One region of the Streptomyces sp. NPDC006261 genome, then DNA from elsewhere that is predicted to be linked to it. Evidence: riboswitches for the same ligand, from Rfam matches in the RefSeq annotation. Region 1 holds a riboswitch; each other region holds the start of a gene.
What was found. A riboswitch is a leader RNA that binds a small molecule or an ion and turns the genes downstream of it on or off. The one in region 1 is predicted to bind thiamine pyrophosphate.
Positions count from the first base shown of each region.

Region 2: linked by a shared signal. The riboswitch ahead of thiO (glycine oxidase ThiO) and the one ahead of ABZ154_RS03850 (thiamine ABC transporter substrate-binding protein) in region 1 are both predicted to bind thiamine pyrophosphate.
Region 3: linked by a shared signal. The riboswitch ahead of thiC (phosphomethylpyrimidine synthase ThiC) and the one ahead of ABZ154_RS03850 (thiamine ABC transporter substrate-binding protein) in region 1 are both predicted to bind thiamine pyrophosphate.

Region 1 is NZ_JBEXSI010000004.1:118,159-125,765, forward strand. It holds gene pyrH (UMP kinase) at 1-463, shown strand, start outside; gene frr (ribosome recycling factor) at 580-1,137, shown strand; gene ABZ154_RS03840 (phosphatidate cytidylyltransferase) at 1,137-2,222, shown strand; gene rlmN (23S rRNA (adenine(2503)-C(2))-methyltransferase RlmN) at 2,334-3,440, shown strand; TPP riboswitch at 3,504-3,620, shown strand; gene ABZ154_RS03850 (thiamine ABC transporter substrate-binding protein) at 3,703-4,803, shown strand; gene ABZ154_RS03855 (iron ABC transporter permease) at 4,857-6,470, shown strand; gene ABZ154_RS03860 (ABC transporter ATP-binding protein) at 6,476-7,498, shown strand; partial or broken gene ABZ154_RS03865 (response regulator transcription factor) at 7,503-7,607, opposite strand, start outside.
Region 2 is NZ_JBEXSI010000041.1:19,696-27,302, forward strand. It holds gene ABZ154_RS24655 (FAD-dependent oxidoreductase) at 1-736, opposite strand, end outside; gene ABZ154_RS24660 (hypothetical protein) at 766-1,107, opposite strand; TPP riboswitch at 1,160-1,272, shown strand; gene thiO (glycine oxidase ThiO) at 1,270-2,478, shown strand; gene thiS (sulfur carrier protein ThiS) at 2,475-2,696, shown strand; gene ABZ154_RS24675 (thiazole synthase) at 2,699-3,493, shown strand; gene pknB (Stk1 family PASTA domain-containing Ser/Thr kinase) at 3,627-5,549, shown strand; gene ABZ154_RS24685 (deoxyribonuclease IV) at 5,578-6,465, shown strand; gene ABZ154_RS24690 (sulfite oxidase-like oxidoreductase) at 6,429-7,061, opposite strand; gene bfr (bacterioferritin) at 7,214-7,607, shown strand, end outside.
Region 3 is NZ_JBEXSI010000019.1:91,643-99,249, forward strand. It holds gene ABZ154_RS14885 (LacI family DNA-binding transcriptional regulator) at 1-458, shown strand, start outside; gene ABZ154_RS14890 (metallophosphoesterase) at 633-1,796, shown strand; gene ABZ154_RS14895 (hypothetical protein) at 1,978-2,799, shown strand; gene ABZ154_RS14900 (DUF805 domain-containing protein) at 2,908-3,264, opposite strand; gene thiC (phosphomethylpyrimidine synthase ThiC) at 3,571-5,388, opposite strand; TPP riboswitch at 5,381-5,514, opposite strand; gene ABZ154_RS14910 (YibE/F family protein) at 5,585-6,937, shown strand; gene ABZ154_RS14915 (SsgA family sporulation/cell division regulator) at 6,967-7,404, opposite strand; gene ABZ154_RS14920 (helix-turn-helix domain-containing protein) at 7,506-7,607, opposite strand, start outside.

The DNA.
Region 1 (7,607 bases):
CCTGGAGAAGGAGGGAATCGACTCGCGCGTCCAGACCGCCATCACCATGGGCCAGGTCGCCGAGCCGTACATTCCCCTGCGGGCCGTACGGCACCTGGAGAAGGGGCGCGTCGTCATCTTCGGCGCCGGCATGGGCATGCCGTACTTCTCCACCGACACCACCGCCGCCCAGCGCGCCCTGGAGATTGACGCCGAGGCGCTGCTCATGGGGAAGAACGGTGTGGACGGGGTCTACGACTCCGACCCGAAGACCAATCCCGACGCGGTGAAGTTCGACGCGTTGGAGTACGGCGAGGTGATCTCGCGCGATCTGAAGGTCGCCGACGCCACCGCCATCACACTCTGCCGTGACAACAAGCTCCCGATCCTCGTCTTCGAGCTGACCGCCGAGGGCAATATCGCCCGCGCGGTCAAGGGTGAGAAGATCGGCACGCTCGTCAGCGACGAGAGCACCCGGGCCTGACGGCCCCCCAGGATGGACAACGGCCTGCCGGTCGGACACCGTGCAGGTGAGGACGCGACGCAGGACCCGCAGGGCCCGTCGGTGACGGGCCCGCTCAAGACACGCAGGAGCACGTGGTGATCGAAGAAATCCTCCTCGAGGCCGAGGAGAAGATGGAGAAGGCCGTTGTCGTCGCGAAAGAGGACTTCGCCGCGATCCGTACCGGCCGCGCGCACCCGGCGATGTTCAACAAGATCGTCGCCGACTACTACGGCGCGCTGACCCCGATCAACCAGCTGGCCTCGTTCTCGGTTCCCGAGCCGCGGATGGCCGTCGTGACGCCGTTCGACAAGACCGCGCTGCGCAACATCGAGCAGGCGATCCGCGACTCCGACCTCGGCGTCAACCCGAGCAACGACGGCAATATCATCCGGGTGACCTTCCCTGAGCTCACCCAGGACCGCCGCAAGGAGTACATCAAGGTCGCCAAGACCAAGGCCGAGGACTCCAAGATCTCGATCCGCTCCATCCGCCGCAAGGCCAAGGAAGCGCTCGACAAGCTCGTCAAGGACAAGGAGTCCGGCGAGGACGAGGTGCGCCGCGCCGAGAAGGAGCTCGACGACACCACCGCGAAGTACGTCGCGCAGGTGGACGAGCTGCTCAAGCACAAGGAAGCCGAGCTGCTCGAAGTCTGATGAACGACTCTTCCTGGGGTGCACCGCAGGGAGCCGGTTACCGGGGTGCCCCCGAGATGGGGGTCGCTCCGGCGGGTCCCGCCTACGATGCGCATGAACCCCAGCAGACTCGGCCCATGCCCAACGTGCCGGACGTCCCCGACGCAGGTAGAGACGCACAGAGCCGCGCCAGCCGGGACGGGGACGCCGCGCACGTCGGCGGCCCCCTGTTCCGTGACGAGATGCCGCAGGAGCCCATGTCCACCCCGCTGCCGTCCCCGCCGCAGAAGAAGCGTGCGGGGCGTGATCTGCGCGCCGCCATAGGGGTCGGCGTGGGGCTCGGCGCCGTCATCGTCGCCTCGCTGTTCGTCGTGAAGGCCGTCTTCGTCGGCGTGATCGCCCTCGCCGTCGTCGTCGGCCTCTGGGAGCTCACCTCCCGCCTCCAGGAGCAGAAGGGCATCAAGGCGCCCCTGCTCCCGCTGGCCGTCGGCGGGGCCGCGATGGTCGTCGCCGGCTACGCACGCGGCGCGGAGGGCGCCTGGGTCGCCATGGCCCTGACCGCCCTGGCGGTGCTGGTCTGGCGGATGACCGAGCCGCCCGAGGGGTACCTCACGGACGTCACGGCGGGTGTCTTCGCCGCGTTCTACGTCCCCTTCCTGGCCACCTTCGTCGCCCTGCTGCTGACGGCGGACGACGGACCGTGGCGAGTTCTCACCTTCCTCGTCCTCACCGTCGTCAGCGACACCGGGGCGTACGCGGTCGGCTGGCGCTTCGGCACCCACAAACTGGCCCCCCGCATCAGCCCCGGCAAGACCCGCGAGGGCCTGCTCGGCGCCGTCTCCTTCGCGATGGTCGCCGGCGCGCTGTGCATGGAGTTCCTGATCGAGGGTGGCGCCTGGTGGCAGGGTCTGCTGCTAGGTCTCGCGGTCGCCGTCAGCGCCACCCTCGGTGACCTGGGCGAGTCCATGATCAAGCGGGACCTCGGAATCAAGGACATGGGCACCCTGCTCCCCGGCCACGGCGGCATCATGGACCGGCTGGACTCGCTGCTGCCGACCGCGCCGGTGGTGTGGCTGCTGCTCGTGCTGTTCGTCGGCTCCGGCTGAGGGTCCGCGCAGCCTCGCGCACCACGTCCCACCTGCACGTTCTACGAGTGAGGGTCCGTCGTCCACAGGGCGGCGGGCCCTCACCCGTCTGTCTGCGACACTGGATGAACCATGCCTAAGCCCGGAGAACTCACTTTCGTCGCGCCCCGCGGAGCCAAGAAGCCGCCGCGGCACCTCGCCGACCTCACGCCCGCCGAGCGCAAGGAAGCGGTCGCCGCGACCGGCGAGAGGCCGTTCCGCGCCCAGCAGCTCTCGCAGCACTACTTCGCGCGGTACGCGCATGACCCGGAGCAGTGGACCAACATCCCCGCCAGGTCCCGGGAGAAGCTCGCCGAGGCGCTGTTCCCGGACCTGATGTCCGTGGTCCGTCACATCAGCTGCGACGACGACACCACCCGTAAGACGCTGTGGAAGCTGCACGACGGGACGCTCGTCGAGTCCGTCCTGATGCGCTACCCCGAGCGCGTCACGATGTGCATCTCGTCCCAGGCCGGCTGTGGGATGAACTGCCCGTTCTGCGCCACCGGGCAGGCCGGCCTCGACCGCAACCTGTCGACCGCCGAGATCGTGCACCAGATCGTCGACGGCATGCGCGCCCTGCGCGACGGGGAGGTGCCCGGCGGGCCGGCCCGGCTCTCCAACATCGTCTTCATGGGCATGGGCGAGCCGCTCGCCAACTACAACCGTGTCGTCGGAGCGATCCGCCGGCTCACCGACCCCGAGCCGGACGGCCTCGGCCTCTCCCAGCGCGGGATCACCGTCTCCACGGTCGGGCTCGTCCCGGCGATGCTGCGCTTCTCCGACGAGGGCTTCAAATGCCGCCTCGCCGTCTCGCTGCACGCCCCGGACGACGAGCTGCGCGACACCCTCGTCCCCGTCAACACTCGGTGGAACGTACGCGAGGTGCTGGATGCCGCCTGGGAGTACGCGGAGAAGTCCGGCCGCCGGATCTCCATCGAGTACGCCCTGATCCGGGACATCAACGACCAGGCCTGGCGCGGTGACCTGCTGGGCCGGCTGCTGAAGGGCAAGCGGGTGCACGTCAACCTGATCCCGCTGAACCCCACACCCGGCTCCAAGTGGACCGCCTCGCGCCCCGAGGACGAGAAGGCGTTCGTGGAGGCCATCGCGGCCCACGGCGTGCCGGTCACCGTCCGGGACACCCGCGGCCAGGAGATCGACGGGGCCTGCGGGCAGCTGGCGGCCTCCGAGCGCTGAGAGCAGGTGGCCCTATGGGCTCGGCCGAAAACCGCCGGTGTAGCCTGGGCCGAAATCAACTTCATATTCCGACAGGGGAGCGCCACAGCGCTGAGAGTGCGGCACCAAGGACAGGTTGGCCGCAGACCCTCTGAACCTCGCCCGGGTCATTCCGGGTAGGAAGTTCGGACCTTACTCAAGCTGTTGCGCCCTGCCCGCTTCCGGTACGACCCGGCGGCGGGCGGGGCCGCGTCTCTTCCTGGTCACCTCCAGGAGGAATCACATGAACACCACCAAGAAGTACGCCTCGACCGCGCTCGCCGCGGCGTTCGGCGTCACCGTCCTCGCGGGCTGCGGAGGCTCCGACGACAGCTCTGCCGGGTCGGGCGCGTCGAAGGGCAGCGGCTCCAAGACGGTCACCCTGGTCACCCACGACTCCTTCAACGCCTCGGAAGACGTGCTGAAGCAGTTCACCAAGGAGAGCGGCTACACCGTCGAGCTGCTCAAGAGCGGCGACGCCGGTGCCGCCCTCAACCAGGAGATCCTGACCAAGGGCTCCCCGCGAGGTGACGTCTTCTTCGGCGTCGACAACACCCTGCTCTCCCGTGCCCTCGACCACGGCCTCTTCACCGCGTACGAGGCCAAGGGCCTGGACCGGGTCGCCGACGGCACCGAGCAGGACGACAAGCACCGCGTCACGCCTGTCGACACCGGTGACATCTGCGTCAACTACGACAAGAAGTACTTCGCCGACAAGAAGCTCGCGCCGCCGCAGACCTTCGAGGACCTGCTGAAGCCCGCGTACAAGAACCTCCTCGTCACCGAGAACGCGGCGAACTCCTCGCCCGGCCTCGGCTTCCTCCTCGGCACCATCGCCACCCAGGGCGAGGACGGCTACGAGGCGTACTGGAAGAAGCTGAAGGCCAACGGCGTCAAGGTCGTCGACGGCTGGGAGCAGGCGTACAACGAGGAGTTCTCGGGCTCCGCGGGCGGAAAGAAGGCCAAGGCGGACCGGCCGCTCGTCGTCAGTTACGCCTCCAGCCCGCCCGTCGAGGTCCTCTACGCCGACCCGCAGCCCGAGGAGGCCCCCACCGGCGTCTCCACCGGGACCTGCTTCCGGCAGACCGAGTACGCCGGGCTGCTGAACGGTGCGAAGAACGAGGCGGGCGGCAAGGCGCTGCTGGACTTCCTGATCAGCAAGACGTTCCAGGAGGACGTGCCGCTGAACATGTTCGTGAACCCGGTCGTGACGGACGCGAAGCTGCCGGGCGTCTTCACCGAGTTCGGCGAGAGCGTCGACAAGCCGGCCACGGTGGCCCCGGAGGAGATCGCCGCCAACCGTGAGCAGTGGGTCCAGGCGTGGCACTCGCTCGTCGTGAAGTAGCCGGTACCACCGGCGGAGGCGGGCGGCGCGGAGCGGCGGTGCGGCTCGGCCTGATGGCGGTGCCCGTAGCGTTCTTCGCCGTCTTCTTCGCCTACCCCGTCTCCGCGATCGTCGGCCGCGGGCTGAAGACGGACGGCTCCTGGCAGTTCGGGCGGATCGGCGACGTGCTGACCCGCCCGGACATCCTGGACGTCCTCTGGTTCACCACCTGGCAGGCCCTCGCCTCGACCGCGTTCACCCTGCTGATCGCTCTGCCCGGCGCATACGTCCTCGCCCGCTTCGACTTCCCCGGAAAGCAGGTGCTGCGCGCGGTCGTCACCGTGCCGTTCGTGCTGCCCACGGTCGTCGTCGGCACCGCGTTCCTGGCGCTGCTCGGGCGCGGCGGCTTCCTCGACGAGCTGTGGGGCGTGCGGCTCGACACCACCGTCTGGGCGATCCTGCTCGCGCACGTCTTCTTCAACTACGCGGTGGTCGTCCGGACGGTCGGCGGCCTCTGGTCGCAGCTCGACCCGCGCCAGGAGGAGGCCGCCCGGGTGCTCGGCGCCGGACGGTTCGCCGCCTGGCGCCGGGTGACGCTGCCCGCGCTCGGCCCGGCGGTGGCCGCCGCCGCACTGATGGTCTTCCTGTTCACTTTCACCTCGTTCGGTGTCGTGCAGATCCTCGGTGGCCCCGCGTACTCCACCCTGGAGGTGGAGGTCTACCGGCAGACCGCCCAGCTGCTCGACCTGCCGACGGCCGCCGTCCTGACCATGGTGCAGTTCGTGGCGGTCGGCGCGATCCTCGCCCTGCACGCCGTGACCGTACGCCGCCGGGAACGGGCGCTGAAGCTGGTGGACCCGGCGCAGACCTCCCGCCGGCCGCGCGGCGCCGGACAGTGGGCGCTGCTCGGCGGGGTGCTGCTCACCGCACTGGTGCTGATCCTGCTGCCCCTCGGCGTGCTCGTGGAGCGGTCGTTCGACGGGCCGGAGGGGTACGGCCTCGGTTACTACGAGGCCCTTCAGTCGGCCGGAGGCAGTGGCTCCACCTTCCTCGTACCGCCGCTGGAGGCGGTCGGCAACTCCCTCCAGTACGCGTTCGTCGCGACCCTCATCGCCCTCGTCGTCGGCGGTCTCGCGGCGGCGGCCCTGACCCGGCGGGCGGGGCGGCTCGTACGCGGCTTCGACGCGCTGCTGATGCTGCCGCTCGGGGTCTCCGCCGTCACCGTCGGTTTCGGCTTCCTCATCACCCTCGACAAGCCGCCGCTCGACCTGCGCACCTCCTGGATCCTGGTCCCGCTGGCCCAGGCGCTGGTGGGCGTCCCCTTCGTCGTACGGACCATGCTCCCCGTGCTCCGCGCGGTGGACGACCGGCTGCGCGAGGCCGCCGCCGTGCTCGGGGCCTCCCCGTTGCGGGCCTGGCGCGAGGTCGATCTGCCGCTGGTGCGGCGGGCCGTGCTGGTCGCGGCGGGCTTCGCGTTCGCCGTGTCGCTCGGGGAGTTCGGCGCCACCGTCTTCATCGCCCGGCCCGACAACCCGACCCTGCCGGTCGCGGTCGCCCGGCTGCTGGGCCGGTCCGGGGAGCTCAACTACGGGCAGGCGATGGCCCTCAGCACGATCCTGATGCTCGTGTGCGCGGTGTCGCTGCTGCTCCTCGAACGCATCCGTACCGACCGATCCGGGGAGTTCTGAACGCCATGCTGAGCTTGCAGGCAGCCACCGTACGGTTCGGGAAGCGGGCCGCCCTCGACGCCGTGGACCTGGAGGTCGCCGACCACCGGATCGTCTGCGTGCTCGGCCCCAGCGGCAGCGGGAAGTCCACCCTGCTCCGGGCCGTCGCGGGGCTCCAGCCCATGGACGGCGGCCGGGTGCTGCTGGCCGGCCAGGACCAGAGCGGTGTCCCGGTCCACCGGCGCGGGCTCGGCCTGATGTTCCAGGACCACCAGCTCTTCCCGCACCGCGATGTCGGCGCCAACGTGGCCTTCGGGCTGCGGATGCACGGCACCGGGCGAGCGGAGTCCGAGCGCCGGGTCCGCGAACTCCTGGAGCTGGTGGGGCTCCCCGGCGCCGAACGCCGTGCCGTCGCCGCGCTCTCCGGCGGCGAGCAGCAGCGCGTCGCCCTCGCCCGCGCCCTCGCCCCGCGCCCCAAGCTCCTGATGCTCGACGAACCCCTCGGGCAGCTGGACCGCAGTCTGCGCGAACGGCTTGTCATCGAACTGCGCACCCTGTTCCAGGAGCTGGGTACGACGGTGCTCGCCGTCACCCACGACCAGGGCGAGGCGTTCGCCCTCGCCGACCGGGTGGTGGTGATGCGGGATGGGCGGATCGCCCAGGAGGGCAGCCCGCTGGACGTCTGGCAGCGCCCCGCCTCCGCGTTCGTCGCCCGTTTCCTCGGCTTCGACAACGTGACCCCGGCGACGGTGACCGGCCGGGCGGCCGCGACCGCCTGGGGCAAGGTGCCGGTCCCCGAGGGCTCCCCCCAGGGCGAGGCCGATCTGCTGGTGCGCCCCGCCGGTGTCCTGATCGGCGCTCCGGAGGACGGGCTGCGCTGCAGGGCCGGCGTACGCACGTTCCGCGGCAACCACGTGACCGTGCGGCTGACCCCCGAGAACGCGCCGGTGCTGGAGGCCGAGTGCACCCTGCGGGACACCCCGGACGAGGGCGCGGCGGTGGGCGTCCGGTTCGACGCGGCGGAGACCGTGGTGCTGGCAGGGTCCTGAAGGCTCAGGAGGTGTGCGCCCCCGCCACCACCAGCCCCAGTTCGTACGCCAGGATCACGGCCCTGCGCCCGGTCCCGCAGCTCCGTCTTCGCGAAGAGCCGGTTGATGC
Region 2 (7,607 bases), on a different contig from region 1:
TGGCGGGGCGGGCGCCGATGCCGACCACCACGGCCCCGGCGGGCAGCGTCCGGCCGTCCGCGAGGATCACCGTGCCCTCCTCGACGCGCTCCACCCGGGCGTCGGTGAGGAGTTCGGCGCCACTTCGCGCGTACCAGTCCGCCATCGGGGCGGCGACTTCGGCGGGCAGGGTACCGGCCAGCGGGCGGGCGGCGGCCTCGACGACGGTGACCGCGCAGCCGGCGGCGCGGGCGGCGGTGGCGAACTCGGCGCCGATCCACCCGGCCCCGACGACGACCACGTCGTGTTGCCGCTCCAGGACGGGCCGCAGCCGGGCGGCGTCGTCCAGGGTGCGCAGCAGATGGACACCGGGGACGCCGTCGGTGCCGGGCAGGGCGACGGGCTCCGCGCCGGTCGCCAGCACGAGGACGTCGTAGGGAACGGGGCCGTCCGCCGTGTCCAGGACGTGGTCGGCGGCGCGCAGGGCGGTGACGTCGATGCCGAGGCGGAGGGTGATGTCCAGCGCCTCGAAGTCGACGTCGAAGGCTGAGTCCTCGGCCTTCCCCAGCAGCACCGCCTTGGAGAGCGGCGGCCGGTCGTAGGGCTGGTGGGGTTCGGCGCCGATCAGGGTGACGGGGCCGGTGAAGCCGGCTTCCCGCAGGGCTACGGCGGTCTGCACGCCCGCCATGCCCGCTCCGACGACCACGACGTTCCGTGTCCGCTGCCGCGCCGCGTGGTGTTCCGTCTGCTCGATCACATGCACCAGTCTATTCATCTGACTACATGTCAGGTAGCTACTTCCTCCACCACGCTCGTCCCGCTGCCCTCCTGGGACTCCCACTCCCAGCGCTCCTCCAGCCGCACCCGGCCGTCGGCGAGGTCGGTGACGGTGGACAGGCAGTGGCCGGACGAGGTCGTCCCGTCCTGCTTGAGCTGGACGTAGCGGAAGTCGAGCGCGTCCCCCTCACGGGTGCCGACGAGATGGCCGCGGACCACGTCACCGCCCGCGTACTCGGCCCAGATCCGGCCGTCCCGCTCGTGGTAGGTGAAGCGGGTACGGGTGCCGACCTGGCCCGGGGCCTGGTCGGCGACGGGCGAGAGGACGAGTCCGTCGAGTGAACGGGCCACGGTGGCTGCTCCCTTGCCGGGCGAGAGACGGGTGGGTTTAGGCTGGCCAAGGTAGAACACTCGCGGGAGCCCGGACGCACCGGGCTGAGAGGGAGGCTGGAGCGCCTCCGACCGTACGAACCTGATCCGGGTCATGCCGGCGAAGGGAGGGGCTGGACACCCATGCGCGTCTCAGGGAACACCTCCGGAATCCCGGAGGAGAGTTCAGGATCCGATGTCCTCGTCATCGGGGGCGGCATCATCGGCCTGGTCACCGCCTGGCGGGCGGCCCAGCGCGGGCTGACCGTCACCGTGGCCGATCCCGATCCGGGCGGCGGCGCCGCCCAGGTCGCGGCGGGCATGCTGGCCGCCGTCACCGAACTGCACTACGGCGAGGAGCTGCTGCTCGGCCTCAACCTCGCCTCCGCCGCCCGCTATCCGGAGTTCGTCGCGGAGCTGGAGGCGGCGAGCGGCCGGGAGACCGGCTTCCGCGCCTGCGGGACGCTGGCCGTCGCGCTGGACTCCGACGACCGGGCCCATCTGCGGGAGCTGCACGCCCTCCAGGAGCGTTCGGGCCTGGAGTCGGTCTGGCTGAGCGGCCGCGAGTGCCGCCGTCTGGAGCCGATGCTGGCGCCGGGCGTACGGGGCGGGCTGCGGGTCGACGGCGACCACCAGGTGGATCCGCGCAGGCTCGCCGCCGCGCTGCTGGCCGCCTGCGAGCGGGCCGGGGTGGTGTTCCGCAGGGCGGCCGCCGAGCGGCTCACCGTCAGCGGGGGCCGGGCGGCCGGAGCCGTGCTGGACGACGGTACGGGACTCGGGGCCGACCAGGTCGTCCTCGCGGCGGGCAGCCTCAGCGGGCGGCTCGCCGGGGTGCCGGAGGAGATCGTGCCGCCCGTCCGCCCGGTCAAGGGCCAGGTCCTGCGGCTCACCGTGCCCCGGGCGTACGCCCCCTTCCTCAGCCGGACCGTGCGCGCCGTCGTCCGGGGCGGCCACCTCTACCTCGTACCGCGCGCGAACGGCGAGCTGGTCGTCGGCGCCACCAGCGAGGAGATGGGCTGGGACACCACGGTCACCGCCGGCGGGGTCTACGAGCTGCTGCGCGACGCCCACGAACTGGTGCCCGGCATCACCGAGCTGCCGCTCACCGAGACCCGGGCCGGTCTGCGCCCCGCCTCCCCCGACAACGCCCCGCTGCTCGGCCCGACCGCCCTGCCCGGTCTCCTCCTCGCCACCGGCCACCACCGCAACGGCGTCCTGCTGACGCCCGTCACCGGCGACGCGATGGCCGAAGCGCTGGCCACCGGCGAACTGCCGGAGGTGGCCCGCCCCTTCACGCCGGGCCGGTTCGCGTCCGCCGTCGCGGCCCCCGTACCCCAGGAGCAGCCCGTATGAGCACGCTGAGCCCGCCCGTGTCGGTATCGGTCAACGGGGAGCCGCGCACCCTTGACGCCGGCACCGCGCTGGACCACCTCGTCGCCACCCTGACCACCGCACCCTCCGGGGTCGCCGCCGCCGTCAACGAGTGCGTCGTACCGCGCGGGCAGTGGGCCGCCACCACGCTCGGCGAGGGCGACCGCGTCGAGGTCCTGACCGCCGTCCAGGGAGGCTGACCGTGTCCGACGACGTCTTCACGCTGGGGCCCGGCACCTTCGGCTCCCGGCTGATCATGGGCACCGGCGGGGCGCCGAGCCTGGAGGTGCTGGAGCGGTCGCTGATCGCCTCCGGCACCGAACTGACCACCGTCGCCATGCGCCGGCTCGACCCGACCGTGCAGGGCTCCGTCCTCTCCGTGCTGGAGCGGCTCTCCATCCAGGTGCTGCCGAACACGGCGGGCTGCTTCACGGCCGGTGAGGCGGTGCTGACCGCCCGGCTGGCCCGGGAGGCGCTCGGGACCCAGTGGGTCAAGCTGGAGGTGGTGGCCGACGAGCGAACGCTGCTGCCCGACCCGATCGAGCTGCTGGACGCGGCCGAGATCCTGGTGGACGACGGGTTCACCGTGCTGCCGTACACCAACGACGACCCGGTCCTGGCCCGGAAGCTGGAGGACGTGGGGTGCGCGGCGATCATGCCGCTCGGCTCCCCCATCGGCTCCGGGCTCGGCATCCGCAACCCGCACAACTTCGAGCTGATCGTGGAGCGGGCCGGGGTGCCGGTGATCCTGGACGCGGGGGCCGGTACCGCGTCGGACGCGGCGCTGGCGATGGAGCTGGGGTGCGCGGCTGTGATGCTCGCCTCAGCGGTGACCCGGGCGCAGGAGCCGGAGCTGATGGCCGCCGCGATGCGGCACGCGGTGGACGGTGGCCGCCTCGCCTACCGGGCGGGCCGCATCCCGCGCCGCCACTTCGCCGAGGCCTCGTCGCCGGTGGACGGGCGGGCGGCGCTCGACCCGGAGCGTCCGGCGTTCTGAGGGGCCCCGCCTCCAGAGCACCCGCCGCAGGCCCGCCACCTGGGACGTGTCCCTGTCACGGATTGGTCATGGAACGGCCCCGGAAGTGCCCCGGCCCGTCCGGGGTGTCGGTGGCGGCTCGTAGACTCTCGGAGTGGACACGACCCTCCAGGACCCTCTCGTCGGGCAGCTGCTCGACGGCCGGTATCGTATTGAGGCGCGCATCGCCGTCGGCGGGATGGCCACGGTCTACCGGGCCGTGGACACCCGCCTGGACCGGGTGCTCGCCCTCAAGGTGATGCACCCGGCGCTCGCCGTCGACGCCGCCTTCGTCGAGCGGTTCATCCGCGAGGCCAAGTCGGTGGCCCGGCTGGCCCACCCCAACGTCGTCGCGGTCTTCGACCAGGGCGCCGAGGGCGCGTACGTCTACCTCGCGATGGAGTATGTGGCGGGCTGCACCCTGCGCGACGTCCTGCGCGAGCGCGGCGCCCTCCAGCCCCGGGCCGCGCTGGACATCCTGGAGCCGGTCCTCGCCGCGCTCGGCGCCGCGCACCGGGCGGGGTTCGTGCACCGTGACATGAAGCCGGAGAACGTCCTGATAGGGGACGACGGCCGGGTCAAGGTCGCCGACTTCGGCCTGGTCAGGGCGGTCGGCACGGCCACCGACACCACCGGTTCGCTGCTGGGCACGGTGTCGTATCTGGCGCCCGAGCAGATCGAGCACGGCACGGCCGACACCCGCAGCGACGTCTACGCCTGCGGGGTCGTGCTGTACGAGATGCTGACCGGCGCCAAGCCGCACACCGGGGAGAACGCCGCCCAGGTCATCTACCAGCACCTCAACACCGACGTCCCGGCCCCGTCCGCAGTCGTGCCGGGGCTCCCCGCCGCGCTGGACAGCCTGGTGGCGAGCGCGACCGCCCGCAATCCCGAGGTGCGACCGCACGACGCGGTCCTGCTGCTGGCCGAGGCCCGGGAGGCCCGCTCCGGGCTGACCGAGGCCGATCTGGACGCCGTACCGCCGCAGGCGCTGTCGGACACCCACGACGGAGCCCAGGACCGTACGAGCGTGATTCCGCGGGCCCTTCCGGTGGACGGCGGTGCCGTACACCGCACCAGCCGTCTGGAGACGCCTCCGCCGGTCGCACCGTCCCGGCGCGGAGGCGGCCGGCGCGGCCCGTTCGGCGGACCGCACCGCAGGCTGATCACGATCGTCGCCGCCGTGCTGCTCATCCTCTCCGTCGGTGCGGGCGTCTGGTACATCAACTCGGGACAGTTCACCCAGGTCCCCTCGCTGCTCGGCCAGACCCAGAAGGTGGCGGAGCAGCGGCTCGCGGACGAGGGGCTCGGCCTGAAGAGCGTGGAGCGGGTCTTCAGCGACACCGTCGAGCGGGGCTCGGTGGTCGGCAGCGACCCCGCCTCCGGCGACCGGATCCGGGGCAACGGCTCGGTGAAGCTCGTCGTCTCACGAGGGCCGGAGATCGTCCGGGTCCCCGATGTCGCGGGGTCCTCGCTCGCGGACGCCCGGCGCTCCCTGAAGAAGGTGGGCCTGGCCCCCGGCATGGTGACCAGGGAGTTCAGCGAGGACGTGGCGCGCGGTGACGTGATCCGTACGGACCCCCGCGCGGGCACCGACCGGAACCCGGACACGGCCGTGGCCCTTGTCGTCAGCAAGGGCAGCCCCGTCGACGTCCCCGACGTCACCGGCCTCTCGGTCGAGGACGCCACCGCGGAGCTGGCGGAGGAGGGGCTGAAGGTCGAGGTGGTGCCCGGCCGGGTCCACTCCTCCGAGGTCGACGGGGACATCGCCCAGCAGTCCCCCGGCGCGGGCACCGAGGCGGCGAGGGGGGACACGATCGAGCTGACCGTCTCCAAGGGCCCCCGGACGCTGGACGTCCCCGACGTCACCGGGCGGAACGTCGACGAGGCCAGGGCCACCCTGGAGGAGGCGGGCTTCGAGGTGAAGGTCGACCGGCCGTTCCTCTCCTTCAGCAACACCATCGCGAGCCAGTCCGTGGAGGGCGGCGAGCAGGCCCCCGAGGGCTCCACCATCACCATCAGGACCAAGGGGTTCTAGGACGACATGCGAAGGCCGGAAGCGATATATGCGTAACCCCGTAGGCGGACATGTCCCGGTGGCCGGCGGCCTCGCCAAGGTCGGCCTGGAGTACGCCCGTGAGCTGGCGGCCGAGGCGGTGCAGGTCTTCGTCGCCAACCCGCGCGGCTGGGCGACGCCCACCGGGAACCCGGCCCAGGACGAGCTGTTCCGCTCGGAGTGCGCGGCGGCGTCGATCCCGGCGTACGTCCACGCCCCGTATCTGATCAACTTCGGCTCGCACACCGAGGCGACCGTCGAGAAGTCCGTGGAGTCCCTGCGTCACTCGCTGCGGAGGGCCCGGGAGATCGGCGCGCTGGGCGTGGTGGTGCACACCGGCTCGGCGACGGGCGGGCGGCCCCGCTCCGAGGCACTGGCCCAGGTACGGGAGCACATGCGGCCGCTGCTGGACGAGCTGACCCACGACGACGACCCGCATCTGCTGCTGGAGTCCACCGCGGGCCAGGGCTCCTCGCTCTGTTCCCGTACGTGGGACTTCGGGCCGTACTTCGAGGCCCTGGACTCCCACCCCAAGCTGGGTATCTGCCTGGACACCTGCCACATCTACGCGGCGGGGCACGACCTGGCCGGCCCGTCGGGGATGCGGCAGACGCTGGACCTGCTGGTGGAGACGGTGGGTGAGGGCCGGCTGAAGCTGATCCACGCCAACGACTCCAAGGACGTCGTGGGCGCGCACAAGGACCGGCACGAGAACATCGGCGCCGGTCACATCGGTGCGGAGCCCTTCCGGGAGCTGTTCTCGCACCCGGCGACCGAGGGCGTACCGCTGGTCATCGAGACACCCGGCGGCAAGGAGGGGCACGCGGCGGACGTGGCCCGGCTGAAGAAGCTCCGGGGCCTTCAGAGCTCGGGGCCGTCCCCGGGCTCCTCCTGGTAGGAGTAGCGCTGCTCGCTCCAGGGGTCGCCGATGTTGTGGTAGCCCCGCTCCTCCCAGAACCCGCGCCGGTCGGTCGTCATGTACTCCACGCCCCGGACCCATTTCGGGCCCTTCCAGGCGTAGAGGTGCGGGACGACGAGGCGGAGCGGGAAGCCGTGCTCGGCGGTGAGGAGCTCGCCGTCCTTGTGGGTGGCGAAGAGGGTGCGCTCGGAGGCGAAGTCGTCCAGGCGCAGGTTCGAGGAGAAGCCGTACTCGGCCCAGACCATCACATGGGTGACCTCGGGCGCGGGCGGTGCCAGGTCGAGCACCGTACGGGCGAGGACTCCGCCCCATTCGGCGCCGATCATGCTGAACTTCGTCACGCAGTGCAGATCGGCGACGACCGAGGAGAACGGCAGCGCCGAGAAGTCCTGGTGGTTCCAGCAGTGCTTGTCGCCGTCGGCGGTGGCCCCGAAGACCCGGAACTCCCAGCGCTCAGGCTTGAACTTGGGAACGGGCCCGTAGTGGGTGACCGGCCATCCGCGCTGCAGTCGCTGTCCCGGCGGAAGCTCGGACTGCTCTGATTCGCGGTGTTCCCGGCTTTCCGGCTGACCCATGCCTCCATGGTGACAGACAGGCAGGGGTGGTCATGACCAGGGCAGACCCTCATGGGGTCAACTCGTACTAAGCGTGCACTTACTGGACGGCCGGTGAGTGCGGTGCGAGGATGCGGCCACCTTGTCGATCACGCTTGGAAGGAGCCTTAGCGATGCAGGGCGACCCCGAGGTCCTTGAGTTCCTCAATGAACAGCTGACCGCCGAACTGACCGCTATCAACCAGTACTTCCTGCACGCGAAGATGCAGGACAACTTCGGCTGGACCAAGCTCGCCAAGTACACCCGGGCCGAGTCCTTCGACGAGATGAAGCACGCCGAGATCCTCACCGACCGGATCCTGTTCCTGGACGGGCTGCCGAACTACCAGCGGCTCTTCCACGTCCGGGTGGGCCAGACGGTCACCGAGATGTTCCAGGCGGACCGCCAGGTCGAGGTGGAGGCGATCGACCGCCTCAAGCGCGGGATCGAGCTGATGCGCGCCAAGGGGGACATCACCTCGGCGAACATCTTCGAGTCCATCCTGGCGGACGAGGAGCACCACATCG
Region 3 (7,607 bases), on a different contig from region 1:
CCACCGCCTATCTCCACTGGTGCGAGCGGGTCGGCCAGGATCCCGTCTACGAGTCCTACCCGGCGCACGACCCCTGCGCGGGCGCGGTCGCCGCCGACCGCCTGCTCGCCCGCCCGGACCGCCCCGACGCGGTCTACGGGCTCTTCGACCCCAACGGGACCGATCTCCTCGCGGCCGCCCGCCGCTACGGCCTGCGGGTCCCCGAGGACCTGCTGCTGGTCTGCTGCAGCGAGTCCACCGTGTACGCGGCCACCGAGCCGCCCATCACGACGCTCTCGCTGAAGCCCCGACGCATCGGCACGGCCGTCGTCCAACTCCTCATCGACGCCATCGAAGGCGTGGAGCACGACGGGCCGGTGGAACAGGTGATACCGACGGAGCTCATCGTCCGGACCTCCTCGCAACGCCGTCCGCCGCGCACCACGGTCAGCGCGCCACGCTCCCCGAGCAGGGACTGATCGTCTCTTTTCGGACCAATCGGCCGGTGAATCGTACGTGCGCCCGGATTCACCACCCCTGGTGCGTCACACAGATCGATCCGCATTCCTATGATGGGCGCACGACACCGCGGACCACCTCTACCAGGCAGGGCCCGTCAGGTGTACGGCGGCGCGACGGTGGTGGAGGGGTCGATGACTCAGGGGGCCGGTCAGGAACCCGTGGTGCGGACGGCGACGTTGCGTGACTTCAGAGTTCCGCCGTACGCGCAGACACCCGTACCACCGCAGACGCCCGGTGCGGCGCCGCACCCGCCCGTGCTCCCGCACGCGCCGGCGCCGCCCGCCCCGGTACCGCACGCCTCCACGCCCCTGCACGCGCCGGCGCCGCCCCACCTGCCGCACCCCGGCAACGCGAACGTCGGCGACGAGCCCCCGGAGGGGTACACCCCCACCGAGCGCGACCTGCCCGTCATCAACCGCGGCGACACCGTCCAGGTTCAGGCCGTCCCCGAACCCCGCCCCGTCACCGTGGAGGGGCGCGGCCCGCTCTTCGTCGTCGGCGACGTCCACGGCTACCTGGACGAGCTGGTGGCCGCCCTCGCCGCCCAGGACCTCATCGACGCCGACGGCAACTGGGCCGCGGGCAACGCCCGGCTCTGGTTCCTGGGCGACTTCACCGACCGCGGACCCGACGGCATCGGGGTCATCGACCTCGTCATGCGGCTCTCCGCGGAGGCGGCCGCCGCGGGCGGTTACTGCAAGGCCCTGATGGGCAATCACGAGCTCCTTCTCATCGGCGCCAAGCGGTTCTCCGACACTCCCGTCAACTCCGGTGCGGGCACCGCCACCTTCCAGGCCGCCTGGCTGCTCAACGGCGGCCAGAGGAGCGACATGGACCGCCTCCAGGACGTACACCTGCAGTGGATGTCCCGGCTCGACGCGGTCGTCGAGGAGGACGGGCATCTGCTGATGCACTCCGACACGACGGCCTACCTCGATTACGGCTCCACCATCGAGGACGTCAACGACACCATCACGGCCATTCTCACGCGCAACGACGCCGACGAGTGCTGGGACCTCTTCCGCAAGCTCACCAAGCGCTTCGCCTTCCGCGACGAGGGCGGCGCCGAAGCGGTGCGCGAGCTCCTGACGACGTACGGCGGACAGCGCGTCGTCCATGGTCACAGCCCCATTCCGTACCTCCTCGGCGAGGTCGGCACGGAGGACGGCGAGAACGGTTCGGGGCCGGTGGTGAACGGCCCGCACGTCTACGCCGACGGGCTCGCCATCGCCATGGACGGCGGAGTGACCATGGCCGGAAAGCTACTGGTCGTCCAACTTCCCCTGCATGACTGACCTTCGGCGGGAAAGACGCTTCTGGATCGGACCGCACCGATCATCGGGCCTATTTCCGGAAACACCCTGTCACCCCGTGCCGTGAGCGCTCTACCATCGGCTCATCAGTAGCAGGCTCTCCTCCGTTTCCGCCCGATCGCCCGGTCAACGCGGGCTGCCGGGCCCGACGGAGCATCGGGGGATGCAGATGACAAGCGCTCCGCACCTGCAGGCCGAGGACCGTCCCGAGTACGCCCGGATCCTGGGCGACGCGCTGCGGCACGCCCATGAACGCCCGGACCTGGAAGGCGTCGGTGACCGGCTCAACACCGAACAGCTGCGCACGATGGCGCTCAACGCCACCGCACTGATCACCGCGGCAGCGGCCACCGAGTACGAGCACTACGTGAAGGCCCGTGCCGAGCTGCGCACGGCGAGCGCCACCGTCCCGGAGGGCGAGCAGTACGCGGACACCTCATCGGCGGCCGGTCCGGGCGCCGGCATAGGAGCGGTCCTCACGGTCCTGACGCCGATCCTGGCGGGCACCGCCGCCGCCATCTTTCTGCTCGTCGGCTATCTGCTGAGGGCGGTGAGCCCGTCGGTCGCCTTCGGTACCACCATGATCGCGGCCGGGTGGATCTTCGCGGCCGTCGCCGCCGCCGCCATCCTGGTCGCCGCCGTGGGGCTGCTCGTCACCGCCCTGCGCAACGGGTCCACCTCGCGGGCCGCCGAGGACGAGGAGGACGAGCTGCCGGAGGAGGTCGCCCGGGCCAGGGAAGCCTGGCGTCACGCCCTGCTGGAGCGCGGAATCCTGCCGTTCCTGCGGGACGCCCTGGCCGACCCGAGCGCGGGCCCCGCCGCACGGACCCCGCACCGCTCGCCCAACCGCATCCCGAAGGTCGGCTACAGCCGGCCGGACTTCTCCGGCCCTGAGGACGGCCCGTCGGCCGGGCCCCGGCCTACGTTCACGAGCCCCGACTTCACCAGCCCGGACTTCGGCGGCCCGGACCACCGGCCGGAGTAGGGCCCGAGGGTTCCGCACAGGGCACGCCGGTTCCGGAAACGCCACAGGCCGGGGCGGCGAGTGCCGCGCCCGGCCTGTGCGGTGCTCCGGCTCTGCCGGAGCGGTGGATCAGCCCAACTGCGGGGCGAGCTTCGGGTTGGTGCCGTACTGGTTCGGCTCCTGCTTGCCCTCGGAGGCGAGGAAGACGATCAGGATGATGAAGCCGACCAGCGGGATCAGCGCGATCAGGAGCCACCAGCCGGAGCGGCTGGTGTCGTGCAGGCGGCGCACACCGACCGCGAGCGACGGGATGAAGACCGCGAGGAGGTAGATGTAGTACGGCACCTGCGTACCGATCGCACCACCGACGACCGAAAGGACGAGGCCGATGACGAAGTTGAAGAGCGCGAACATCCAGTACTCCTTGCGGCGCGCGCGACCGCTGAAGCCTGCGTAGTTCTTGAGTACGTCGACGTACCAGTTCACTGTGATTCCCTCCCCGGGCCCCCGTGCGAGGGCCGCCAAATTTCAGCCAAGCAAGCCGGAAAGTAAGCCACAGATAAGGAACAGGTCAAGCCCAGTTGACGCAACCGCGAAACGTACATCCACCTGCCACACGACTGTGTCCATACTGTCGCCTGACAACGGGACCTACCAGGCCCAATGCTCCTGAAGGGCACAAGGCGCGCATAAGGTACGGGCGCTGGCGTCACGTCACCGAGCCCGCACCTGCACAGAGACCGCCCCCGGCACCGCGATCCGGTGCCGGGGGCGGGTGGTGAAGGGGGCGTTCTAGTCGGCGATGGGCAGGTAGACCCGGTTGCCGGCCGCCGCAAACTCCTTCGACTTCTCGGCCATGCCCTCCTCGATCTCCTCCTGCGAACCGCCGTGCTGCCGGCGGATGTCCTGGGAGATCTTCATCGAGCAGAACTTCGGCCCGCACATGGAACAGAAGTGCGCCGTCTTCGCCGGCTCGGCGGGCAGCGTCTCGTCGTGGAACTCCCGGGCCGTGTCCGGGTCGAGGGCCAGGTTGAACTGGTCCTCCCACCGGAATTCGAACCGCGCGTCGGAGAGCGCGTCGTCCCACTCCTGCGCGCCTGGGTGCCCCTTGGCGAGGTCGGCCGCGTGGGCAGCGATCTTGTAAGTGATCACGCCCGTCTTCACGTCGTCCCGGTTGGGCAGCCCCAGGTGCTCCTTGGGCGTGACGTAACAGAGCATCGCGGTGCCCCACCAGGCGATCATCGCGGCGCCGATGCCCGAGGTGATGTGGTCGTAGGCGGGCGCGACGTCCGTGGTGAGTGGGCCGAGCGTGTAGAACGGCGCCTCCTCGCAGATCTCCTGCTGGAGGTCGATGTTCTCCTTGATCTTGTGCATCGGGACGTGCCCGGGGCCCTCGATCATCGTCTGGACGCCGAACCGCTTGGCGATGGTGTTCAGTTCGCCCAGCGTGCGCAGCTCGGCGAACTGCGCCTCGTCGTTGGCGTCCGCGATCGAACCGGGGCGCAGCCCGTCACCGAGCGAGTAGGTGACGTCGTACGTCGCGAGGATCTCGCAGAGCTCCTCGAAGTGTTCGTAGAGGAACGACTCCTTGTGGTGCGCCAGGCACCACGCCGCCATGATCGAGCCGCCGCGCGAGACGATGCCGGTCTTTCGGCGGGCCGTCAGCGGGACGTACGGCAGGCGCACTCCGGCGTGAACCGTCATGTAGTCCACGCCCTGCTCGGCCTGCTCGATGACCGTGTCCTTGTAGATCTCCCAGGTCAGCTCCTCGGCCCGGCCGTCGACCTTCTCCAGGGCCTGGTAGAGCGGGACGGTGCCGATGGGCACGGGGGAGTTACGCAGCACCCACTCGCGGGTCGTGTGGATGTTGCGGCCGGTGGACAGGTCCATGACCGTGTCGGCGCCCCACTTGGTCGCCCAGGTCATCTTGTCCACCTCCTCCTCGATGGAGGAGGTGACGGCCGAGTTGCCGATGTTGGCGTTGACCTTCACCAGGAACCGCTTGCCGATGATCATCGGCTCGATCTCGGGATGGTTGACGTTGGCCGGCAACACGGCCCGGCCCGCCGCGATCTCCTCGCGGACGACCTCGGCCTCGACGTTCTCCCGTATCGCGACGTACTCCATCTCCGGGGTGATCTCCCCGCGCCGGGCGTACGCGAGCTGGGTGACGGGTCGTCCGTCGCGGCTGCGGCGCGGCTGGCGCGGGCGGCCGGGGAAGACGGCGTCGAGGTTACGCAGCCCGCCGCGCGGCGAGGTGTGCTTGAGCCCGTCGTCCTCGGGACGGACCGGGCGACCCGCGTACTCCTCGGTGTCGCCGCGCGCGATGATCCAGTTTTCCCGCAGGGGCGCGAGGCCCCGGCGGACATCGGTGTCGATTCCGGGATCGGTGTACGGCCCCGACGTGTCGTACAGCGTCACGTCCTTGCCGTTGGTGAGATGCACCTGCCGGACCGGCACCCGGAGGTCCTGGCGTGAGCCCTGGACGTACCCCTTGTGCCAGCCGATGGACTTTCCGGCCTCGTCGTTCGGCGCCCCGACCGGCGTCGTGCCGTCCGGCGTTCCGTCGTTCTGTTTCGAGGCAGGCGTGCGTGCGTCCGCTGTGGTCATGAGACCTACTCCCTACGCCGGCATTACCCGGTAACAGGTTCGGCGGTCGGCGCAGCGTGCCCCGTACGGATGTACGGCGGTCAGCGCCCTCTCAGCCCGGTGCTCCGAGCTCCCGCGTGTGCAAAGGTGCCTCCACGCTAGCGTCCTTTCCGGCGAGCTGACCAGAGGGCCCTCCTGTTCTTGCGATGATCGCCCCGTGACCTCCCCCCAAAGCGACCCCGCGCCCCAGCCGCCTCAGCCGCCCCAGGGCCACTCCCACGGCCACACGCACAGCCACGGACCCGCCGCCCCCGTCTCCAAACACCTGCGCAAGGTCATCGCCGCCGTGGTGATCCCGTTCGCCACGGCGGTCGTCGTCGGCCTGATCGCGTTCTGGCCCGGTGGCGTTCCCGACCACGAGCGCACCGGCGTCGGTTTCGACCGGCAGACCCAGGACGGCAAGGTCGTCCAGGTCGTCAAGGTCGACTGCGCCGACGTCAACGCCGCGCAGGTCCCCCCCACCGGTGACACCTCGACGCCCTCCGGCCGCGAGGCAGTCGCCGAGCAGGAGGGGGAGTGTGCGAAGGCCACCGTCGAGGTGACCAGCGGCGACGACAAGGGCCGTAAGTTCGTCGAGGTGGTCCAGCCGGACGCGCCCCGCCAACTGCGCGAGGGCCAGGGCGTGGTCGTGGCGTACGCCCCCGACGCGCCCCGCGACCTCCAGTACAGCGTCACCGATGTGAACCGGAAGATCCCGATGACGCTGCTGGCCGCGATCTTCGCGCTGGCGGTGATCGCGGTGGGCCGGCTGCGCGGGGTGATGGCGCTGGTGGCGCTGGCCGTCTCGTTCGCCGTACTGACCCTGTTCATCCTGCCGGCGATCCTGCAGGGTTCGAATCCGCTGGTGGTGGCGGTGATCGGCGCCAGTGCCATCATGCTGGCGGCGCTCTACATGTGCCACGGGGTGACGGCCCGTACGTCTGTCGCGGTCGTCGGCACGCTGATCTCGCTGCTACTGATCGGGCTCCTCGGCTCCCTGTTCATCGGCTGGGCGGACCTGAGCGGCAACACCGACGACAACACCGGGCTGATCCACGGTCTTTATCCGGACATCGACATGAGTGGTCTCCTGCTGGCCGGTGTCATCATCGGATCGCTCGGGGTGCTCGACGATGTGACGGTCACCCAGACCTCCGCCGTCTGGGAGCTGCACCAGGCGGACCCGCGGATGGGTTGGCGCGGGCTGTACCGGGCAGGTATCCGCATCGGACGGGACCACATCGCCTCGGTCGTGAACACCCTGGTGCTGGCGTACGCGGGCGCGGCGCTGCCGTTGCTGCTGCTCTTCTCCATCGCCCAGAGCAGCGTGGGGACGGTGGCCAACAGCGAGCTGGTCGCCGAGGAGATCGTCCGGACGCTGGTCGGTTCGATCGGTCTGGTCGCCTCGGTGCCGGTGACGACGGTGCTCGCCGCGCTGGTGGTCTCCGCGGACCGCCCGGGCGCCGACACCTCCTCGTCCACGGCCGCCGCCCCCGCACGGACCGGCAGGGGCCGCCGCCGTAAGCCGTGAGAGGCGCGAGGCGGGCAGGTACGGGCCGCTCAGCCCGCGTTCTGCTCCTCGGCGAGGATGCGGCCGAGCGCCTCCTCCAGATTCCCGTCGAAGTCACCCAGCGTGTGCTCCTGACCGAGGGGCACCAGCTTGTCGGTCCGGTCGAGAAACGCCACCAACGGTGCCGTACCGGCCCGGAAGAGCGCGCGGTCCGCGCCGACCTGGAGACGGATGTGCACATCGCAGAGACCCTCGGGTTCGGTCGGCCCGATGTGCACATCGCCGTCGCCACTGGGGCTGTTGAGCCCGTCCAGCAATAGCTCGCGGCCGAATGCCCAGGTCACCGGGGCGTCGCCGGGCAGGTGGAACGTCATCCGGATGGCATAGGGATCAGCCACCTCGTACCGGAGCTCCACCGGAATACGGAACGAGAGCTCCTCGGAGACGAGGAAGCTCATCATGACCTCTGCTTGAACCGACTCGCGCATCGTTCAACCCCGCAGTAGATGAAACTGGCCAGGAATGATCCCCTATGGCCCTATTGACGCCATCGTGGTGCACGCGATAGCAGATCACAAGGAGTGATTTTTCAGATACTGATAGAGAACACGAACGAACGCAAGAGGCTCGCCACTTCGCCACGTAGCTGTTCGACTGCGGGCAGTAACCGTTCTTCCCGGTCCAGGGGTAC